DNA from 2 places in the Arthrobacter sp. TMN-50 genome. Region 1 is predicted to be linked to the other one. Evidence: riboswitches for the same ligand, from Rfam matches in the RefSeq annotation. Region 1 holds a riboswitch; the other holds the start of a gene.
What was found. Region 1 has a riboswitch for thiamine pyrophosphate ahead of thiM (hydroxyethylthiazole kinase). Riboswitches for the same ligand answer to the same signal wherever they lie in the genome.
Positions count from the first base shown of each region.

Region 1 (4,408 bases):
GGGTGCACCGGCCACCTGGATCGGCCGGATCGGTGATGACAGTTTCGGACAACTGATTCAGCGTGAACTCCTCGCCGAGGGGGTCAACGCTCTGTGTATCAGTGACCCTTCCGCGTCGACTGGCCTCATGATCAAGGAGCGGCGAACCCCGAACTCCATTCGGGTGTCCTACTATCGCGGTGACAGTGCCGGGTCACATCTGGGCAGGGGCGACATCCCCTGCGACCTGTTTCCCCGGGCACAGCTGTTGCACTTCACCGGCATTACACCGGCATTGTCGGACTCCGCAGCCGACGCCGTCAGATATGCCATTGAGTGCGCTAAAGTTGCTGGGCTCGCGATCTCGTTCGACCTCAACTACCGCTCCTCGCTTTGGTCAGCGCAAGCTGCCCGCAAGGCCTATCTTGAGCTCATTCCCCAATGCGACATTGTCTTCGCCGGTGATGACGAGGCCGCGATCGCAGTGGGCGAAGCCGACAGTCCGACCCTCCTCGCCAAACGGCTGGTGGCGCTCGGTCCGACTGAGGCAGTAATCAAGCTGGGGGCTTCAGGTTGCGTCGCCCTGGTCGACGAGGAGAGGTACCATCAACCCGCCATCGCAATCGAGGCTGTTGACACCGTGGGTGCGGGGGACGCATTCGTAGGGGGTTACCTCGGGGAACTTCTCGCCGGCAAAACCGTTCCGCAGCGTTTGCTGACAGCGGTCCGGACGGGCGCATTTGCTTGTCTGGTGCCCGGTGATTGGGAAGGGCTGCCCCGGCGATCGGAGCTCGCATTGCTTGAAGTGCCCGAACCCGTAATTCGCTGAGACGACTGGACCACGCAAGAGGGCACGTCGCCTGGGCCTGGGCCGGGCGGACGTTCTCAACGCCGCGCTCGACGGTTTAGTGGCGACCACGTCCCTCGCCATCAACCAGGTGTTCCTGGCCAGCGTGCTCATCTACGTCCCGGTACCCACGTTGATGGTGCGCCTATCTCTTGTACTCAAACCACGAGTCAACTGAGTCGAGAACATTCTTGTCAGCATTCTCGGTACCCTGAGCATTCTCGTGTCATGTATTGGCGAGGTTGCCGCCCGGGACACTCGGTGGGCGTGCCGTGTCCACAGCTGGCAAGGACTTAGCCTCTACACTCGTGGGATACACCCCAGGCTTTCGATCCGGGGCGCTGTCTTTCCCTAGGCGAAGGAGTCTGCGGTGATCAGCTCTTTCCTTGCACAGCATTCATCAGTGGCACCTATTTTCTTGTGGAGTGCAGTCGCCGCGAGCGCTTTCCTCGGATGGCTGCTCCACCGGTTTGGGAAGTCCCGTGCGCTTCTGGTCCTTGCGTGTATTGGCCTGATCGGTGCTCTCGCGCTGACCGTCACCCCGTCGACCAGCCAGCCCACCACCTTTTGCCTGGTCCACTTCTCGGGACCGTTCCAAGGGATTGAACCCCTGGCCAACGTCGCGATGTTGCTTCCGCTGACACTGTTTGCAGCTCTTGGATGGCGGCGCCCACTGCCGGTGCTCTTCGCAGTCTCAGGCCTGTCAGCCCTTATCGAGATTATTCAGGCGCTCACGCCGAGCCTTGGCCGCACCTGCGACACGAACGACTGGTTCATGAATACCCTAGGTGCCGCTATCGGCACGCTACTGGCGGCTGGAATTGGCGCCTTGGAGACCCGTCGCAGGCGCCGAACAGGCGAATAGCCTCGATCCAAAAGAGGCCGTGTAATGTCCTCTTTCCGCCCGCCGTGCTTACGTCCTCTAGGGTGGTGGTAGTGACACGGGGTGCTGACCGCCAACGGTGCAGCTGAGAATTCACACCCGTTGAACCTGATCTAGTTCGAACTAGCGAAGGGATGTCGCGGATGGCTATTCGCTATACATCGTTTGACTGTGCCGTGCTCGTTGACGCTTTGAGGGTCCAGAGACCGCTTGTGCAGTGTATTACCAACGCTGTCGTCACAAATTTCACGGCGAATGTTTTGCTGGCCGTCGGTGCGGCCCCCGCAATGGTGGATATCCCCTCGGAAGCGGGACAGTTCACGTCCGTGGCTTCCGGACTCCTGATTAATCTGGGGACTCCCCGGGAGGAGCAGCGGGCCGCGATGGTTGAGGCCGTTTCTGCGGCCAGTGACGCCGGGATTCCATGGGTTTTGGATCCGGTGGCCATTGGGTCCCTGACGGTCCGCACCGCGCTGGCGCGTCAACTTGTTGAGCGTCGACCGAGCATCATCCGCGGCAATGCTTCGGAAATCCTGGCTCTGGCCGGGGCAGGTGCTGGAGGCAGAGGGGTGGATTCGACGGAGAGTCCCGTGGCAGCCGCGGAGGCCGCAAAGCATCTTGCTGCCGCGTTCTCCGCAACGGTGGCAGTGTCAGGTGCAGTGGACCTGATCACGGGTCCCGACGGCGAAGCCGTCACCGTGGCGAACGGACACCCGTTGCTGACCCAGGTGACAGGTGGTGGGTGCGCCCTCGGCGCAGTCATGGCCGCCTTCGCTTCCCTGACCGATGATCCTCTGCTCGCGGCCACGGCGGCAACAGCCGTCTACACCGTTGCAGCGGAGCAGGCAGCTAGGGGAGCGCACGGGCCGGGAAGTTTTGCAGTCGGGTTCGTTGACCGATTGGCGGGCGTCACTCCCGACGACGTCGTTACCGCATTGAACCTCCGCCATGCAGCCACGCCGGACGGCATCCGGTGAACCAGCCGAATACCAGGCCAGATTTTAGGCAGCGCCTCCCGCTTTACCTGGTAACCGATACCAGCCAGTGCGTTCCGCGAACGGTAACCGCTGTGGCTGCCGCAGCGGTGGCGGGTGGAGCAACGGTGGTTCAGGTGCGAGACAAGGAGGCGTCATCCCGGGATTTGCTGCACCTGCTGATGGCGGTCGCGGACTCTGTAGGAAACGTGGTCCCGGTGCTGGTCGATGACCGGGTGGACATCTTTCTTGCGGCGCGGGCGGCAGGGGCACGGGTGGCCGGAGTGCATGTTGGCCAGTCCGACCTGCCCGCGGAGCTGGTTCGCACCCTCGTAGGGCCGGAAGCCATTGTTGGATTGAGCGCGGCAACTGGACCGGAGATCCAGACGGCGCACCGCCTGCCTGAAGGGACGGTGGACTATCTGGGGGTTGGGGCCATTCACGCCACTGCCACGAAGGCGAATCATCCCCGGCCGCTGGGCGTTGACGGTTTCAGAGCCCTCATTGAGTCAAGCACCCTGCCCTGCGTCGCGATTGGCGGCATCAGCCGTGCCGACGCGCGTCCGCTGCGGGATGCGGGCGCTGCCGGAATGGCCGTCGTGTCTGCGGTCTGCACCGCCATCGATCCACAGGCAGCGGCCGAAGACCTGAGGGCGGAGTGGCGCCGGTGAAGAGTCGCGATCTACGCAGTATTCCGCGGGTCCTCAGCATTGCCGGGACAGATCCGACCGGAGGGGCTGGGATTCAGGCAGACCTGAAAAGTATCGCCGCCCTGGGCGGATACGGGATGGCCGTTGTCACTTCTCTCGTGGCGCAGAACACCCGTGGCGTCCGCTCCGTACACACACCCCCGGCACGCTTTCTCGCCGAGCAACTTGAGGCGGTCAGTGATGACGTGGCGATCGATGCGGTGAAAATCGGCATGCTCGCAGATGCGGCGACCATTGCCGTCGTTCGCGACTGGCTTGACCGGGTGCGGCCGCCGGTGGTGGTCCTGGATCCGGTCATGATCGCCACCAGCGGGGACAGGCTCTTGGCGTCCAATGCGGAGGCCGCGCTGCGGGAGCTGGTGAGCCAGGCGGATCTGGTCACCCCGAATCTTCCCGAGCTGGCGGGCCTCCTGGATGAACCTGTCGCCGCGGATTGGCTCGCAGCGATTGAACAGGGCCGGAACTTGTCCCGGGCCTGCGGGACCGTTGTGCTCGTCAAGGGCGGCCATCTGGCAGGGGAAACCAGCCCTGACGCTCTCGTCGATGCTATGAGCGTCGTAGGTGCTACGGGAGGAGACGTTGTCGAATTCTCTTCCCCGCGGGTAACCACAAAGAACACTCACGGAACTGGATGTTCGTTGTCCTCCGCCGTAGCCACCGTCATGGCTCGCACGGGTGAGTGGTCCGTTGCTGTTTCCCAGGCCAAGGACTGGCTGCAGGACGCACTTATTCACGCCGACGAATTACACGTCGGGCAGGGCAACGGGCCAATCAACCACTTCCACCGGTTATGGGCCACAGCGGAAACAACCACGCGCGGAGGGCACTAACCGCCATCAGTGGAGATGGCGTGTCCTGTTTGTTTCGGGTCCGATGAATCCACCGACGAGCACCAGAAAACCGGCGAAAGCGAGCAGCACCGCGATGGCTTCGTGCCGCCCCATCATGTCCTGCAACGGGGGCAGGTAATACGGGTAGAGGGCGGGAAGGACGATGGAAAGGCTGTACCCCACGC
Region 1 covers NZ_JBTNDG010000009.1:53,413-57,820, forward strand. Annotated here, with positions in the region: gene ACX80A_RS11445 (sugar kinase) at 1-808, shown strand, start outside; gene ACX80A_RS11450 (VanZ family protein) at 1,230-1,691, shown strand; TPP riboswitch at 1,759-1,861, shown strand; gene thiM (hydroxyethylthiazole kinase) at 1,853-2,686, shown strand; gene thiE (thiamine phosphate synthase) at 2,683-3,354, shown strand; gene thiD (bifunctional hydroxymethylpyrimidine kinase/phosphomethylpyrimidine kinase) at 3,351-4,223, shown strand; gene ACX80A_RS11470 (MFS transporter) at 4,230-4,408, opposite strand, start outside.

Region 2 (4,408 bases), on a different contig from region 1:
CAACGCGGTGGTCGCAGTGCAGCTACGGAGTCAGTCCGACCTCCTGGTGACAGTCACCGGGCACGCGCTCTCCCTGATCCCCGGATCGTTGATTGTGGAGGTGGATCGCTCTACTTCCACCCTGTACCTGCACTGCCTGGATGTGAATACGCCGGAGGACGCGGCGAAGATCAGGGCCGATGTGCGGGCCACCGAAGCCTGGCTGATCAAAATTATGGGAACCCGGGATGATCTAGCGCTGCTGCAGACCGAAATGCGTTTCGACGCGGAAAACGCGAACCGTCGGGACGGTGCCGGCACATGATGATCGTCGCCATCACCGTCGCCGCGGGACTCCTGATCCTGGCGTCCCTGTGTGCCTTGTACCGGATTGCCCGCGGTCCGTCGATCCTGGACCGGGTGCTGGCCATTGATGTGCTGCTTGCCACCATCGGCGGGGCGCTCGCCATGGACATGGCCGTCAACCGGCACCTCGACAACATCATGCTGTTGGTGGCAATCTCGGTGATCGGGTTTATCGGCTCGGTCACCGTGGCCCGATTCGTGACGGACAGGAAGTAGCGCATGTCTGACACAGTGATGGAGGCCCTAACCGCGGTGCTGTTGATCGGTGGGGCGCTGATGTCGGTTGCTGCCGGCGTCGGACTGCTCCGTTTCCCTGACCTTCTCACCCGGATGCACGCGGCAACCAAACCGCAGGTGCTGGGACTACTGCTGTTCCTCCTGGCCATGGGGCTGCAACTGCGTAGCTGGGTGTTGATCCCGGTCCTGCTGGTGTGCTGGATTTTCATGCTCCTGACCGTCCCCGTCTCAGCCCACATGGTGGGCCGGGCGGGATACCGCACCAAACACCTGCGACGAGACCTGCTCAGCATGGATGAACTGGACGAGGTGGTGGAGAAGGCGGCCAACAAAAGGGCGCCCGGCCGGAAACCGACCGAGCGCCCTGACGAGACGTAGAACCCACCTACGTCAGGTCGCGGGTCTTCGCGAACCGGTTGGCGGCGCGCTGCGTGGTGCGGTTGGTCAGCACCTGCAGGACAGCACGCACAGCACCGGAGATCAGAGCGAAGACGATCGCCGACCGCAGGCTGTTCTCCAGGCCATCCTCGTCCTTCGGCGATGCGTTGCCGGTGGTCTTCGTCCAGACGAAATCTACAAGCTTCGCGCCCACGATGCCGGCGCCCAGGCTCAGTGCTACGCCCAGCAGTTTCATCAGCTGATTCACAGTGTCTCCTTTTTATGGTGGCTTTTTCCAAGCCTAGCGTTTCCCTCCGACTACGACGACGCGCTCCGCAGGCAGCCCCGCAGGTAGCCCCAACACCACAGGTGTAGAGTTGAGATTGCTAAACATACGACAGGGGAGCGCGGTCCATTTTGGTGGACGAGCGCTGAGAGTGCGGACTACCGCAGACCCTCGAACCTGATCCGGCTAGTACCGGCGAAGGGAGTCGAGTATCTCAGGGTGCCCGGCCGGTAGCATTTGCTGCGGGCAGGGATGCCCTCCCCTCCTGTACCTCAGGAGGATTTCACATGGCTTCATCAACAGCACCAACCCACAGCAACCCCACCTTCCGGGCCCGGTATCAATGGCGGGTGGTCGATATCGTGGTTGCCTCGGTGGTGGCAGTTGCCGTCGGAGTGGTATTTTTCGCCTGGTCGGCTGGCTACACGGGCATTTCCGCCCTCACGGCAGCCTTCCCGCCACTGGCCGGCCTCTACACCGGGGGCTGGCTGATCGCAGGCGTCCTCGGGGGCCTCATCATCAGGAAGCCGGGGGCCGCCATCTACTGCGAGGTGCTGGCAGCGGCCGTTTCCGCGCTGCTCGGCACCCAGTTTGGGCTGACCACCCTGCTGTCCGGGCTCATTCAGGGAATTGGCGCGGAACTGATCTTCCTGCTTTTCCTGTACCGCAAGTGGAACCTCGGTGTGGCGCTGCTTGCGGGTCTTGGTGCCGGGCTCGCCTTGGCAATCAGCGAGAACGTCCTCTACAACGCACTGTGGGCAGTGGAGTGGCAGCTGATGTACGTGCTGTTCGCTGCCATCTCGGGGGTAGTGATTGCCGGCTTGGTTTCGTGGTTGGCAGTCCGCGCCCTGGCCAAAACGGGAGTGCTCTCCGCGTTCGCCTCTGGACGAACGGCCGACGTCTAACCGGTATGGCCGAACACGTCGGAACGCAGGCCGTCGGCATCAGCGCACAGGGCTGGAGTTGGCGCCACGCCGGGCGTAGGATCCCTGCAGTCCGTGACCTTGAGCTGGCGGTCGCGCCTGGCGAACGGGTGTTACTGCTGGGTGCGTCCGGCTCGGGGAAATCAACCTTTCTGCACGGGCTGGCGGGGGTCCTGGGCGATGAGGGGCAGGGCGAACAGCAGGGGTCCCTCACCCTTGATGGCCGACCCCCGGAGGCAGCGCGGGGGCGCGCCGGCCTGGTCCTTCAAGACCCTGACACGCAAATCGTGCTCGCCAGAGTGGGCGACGAGGTGGCTTTCGGCGCCGAAAACCAGGCCGTCCCGCGGACGGAGATCTGGGAACGTGTCCGACGCGCGCTGGACGACGTCGGGCTGGACGTTCCATTGAACCATCCGACAACGGCGCTCTCCGGTGGGCAGAAGCAGCGCCTGGCGCTGGCGGCGGTGCTGGCGATGCAGCCCGGGCTGCTGCTGCTCGATGAGCCGACGGCCAACCTCGACCCGGCCGGCGTACTGGAGGTGCGCGACGCCGTCGTGCGTGTCCTGGACCGCACCGGCGCCACGTTAGTGGTGGTGGAACATCGGGTGGCCGTGTGGGCTGACGTGGTGGACCGGGTGGTGGTGTTGGCGGCCGACGGCGGCATCCTCGCCGACGGGCCGCCCGGCACTGTGCTCACCGCCCCGGCCACCCGCGCCCGGCTGGCGGAAGCGGGAGTGTGGATACCCGGCCATCAACCCCCACACCCTGTGCTGAAGCCCGTGGCGGGGGACGCGCTGCTCGCCGCCAGCGGGCTCGCAGTAGCACGGACCAAACGCGGCCCGGCCGTGCTCGACGGCGTCAACGTCACCCTCAGCGCCGGCTCATCGCTGGGTATTGTCGGTCCCAACGGGGGCGGAAAGTCGACGCTCGCGCTGACCCTTGCCGGCCTGTTGCCCGCGCGGGGCGGACGGCTGGAGGCGGCTCCAGCGCTGAACCGGGGCGCGGGCAGTGATCCGCATGCCTGGAAGTCGGCGCAACTGGTGACTCGCATCGGGACGGTCTTTCAGGAACCCGAACACCAGTTCCTGACCCACCGGGTGATCGACGAGCTCGAGTTTGGTCCTCGGCGGTTGGAGGGCACCGACGAGGCAGCGGTCCGGCGGCGGGTGGATCCCATCGCCGAACGGCTGAGGCTGACCTCGCTGCTACAGGCCAACCCGTTTACGCTATCCGGCGGCGAAAAGCGGAGACTCTCGGTGGCGACCATGCTGGCAACCGACCCGGACATCCTGGTCCTGGACGAGCCCACCTTCGGGCAGGATGCCAATACGTGGGCGGAGCTGGTGGCGCTGCTGGCCGAACTGATCAACAACGGCGGCAGCCTTCTGGCCGTCACGCATGATCAGGAATTCACCGAAGCGCTCGGGAGTCGTGTGCTGCGGGTCGCCGATCACCAGGCCGTGCTGAAGGTGGCGCCGTGAGCGTCGACGTCCTCACCCCCCAGCTCACGGGACGGTTCCTTCCGCGGGCCAACCCGTTGTCGAAACTGTTCGCCGCTGTGCTGGTAACCATCGTGGTGATGCTCAGCATCGATTGGGTAAGCGCCGCCGCCGTCCTCGGGAGCCAACTGCTACTGCTGCCGCTGCTCGGCATCAGCGCCTGGCACCTGCTGAAGCGGACCTGGCCGTTGGTGTTGGCCGCGATGGTTGCTGCCTACGGCACGGCGCTGCTGGCGGACAAGACCGGCGCGGTCCTGCTGGAGGTAGGGCCGATCCTGTTCACCCAGGACTCGGTGAACTCGGGGATCGCCATCGGGTTGCGCGGGCTGGCCATCGCCCTGCCCGGAATTTTTCTGCTGACCACCACCGATCCAACGGATCTGGCCGACGCTCTGGCGCAAAAGCTTCGGCTGCCGCACCGGTTTGTGCTCGGCGCGCTGGCGGGGCTGCGCCTCGTCGGGCTGCTGGTGGACGAATGGCGGACCCTCGGGCTGGCCCGGCACGCCCGCGGCGTCGGGTTTGAAGGCAATCCGGTAGCCCGGCTGAGGAATTTCCTCGGGCAGGGGTTCGGTCTGATAGTGCAGGCGATTCGCCGGGCCACCCGGCTGGCCATCGCCATGGAGGCACGCGGATTCGGGGCGGGAGAACGCACCTGGGCGAGGGAAAGCACCTTCAGTCGGATCGACATCTGGGTCTGCCTCGCCGGCATCCTCATTGCCGGCGCTGCGGTGACCGCAGCG
Region 2 covers NZ_JBTNDG010000001.1:737,308-741,715, reverse strand. Annotated here, with positions in the region: gene ACX80A_RS03595 (Na+/H+ antiporter subunit E) at 1-304, shown strand, start outside; gene ACX80A_RS03590 (monovalent cation/H+ antiporter complex subunit F) at 301-561, shown strand; gene mnhG (monovalent cation/H(+) antiporter subunit G) at 565-960, shown strand; gene ACX80A_RS03580 (DUF4235 domain-containing protein) at 968-1,228, opposite strand; TPP riboswitch at 1,350-1,467, shown strand; gene ACX80A_RS03575 (ECF transporter S component) at 1,534-2,151, shown strand; gene ACX80A_RS03570 (ABC transporter ATP-binding protein) at 2,157-3,650, shown strand; gene ACX80A_RS03565 (energy-coupling factor transporter transmembrane component T family protein) at 3,647-4,408, shown strand, end outside.
Region 2: another riboswitch for thiamine pyrophosphate. It lies ahead of ACX80A_RS03575 (ECF transporter S component); the one in region 1 lies ahead of thiM (hydroxyethylthiazole kinase).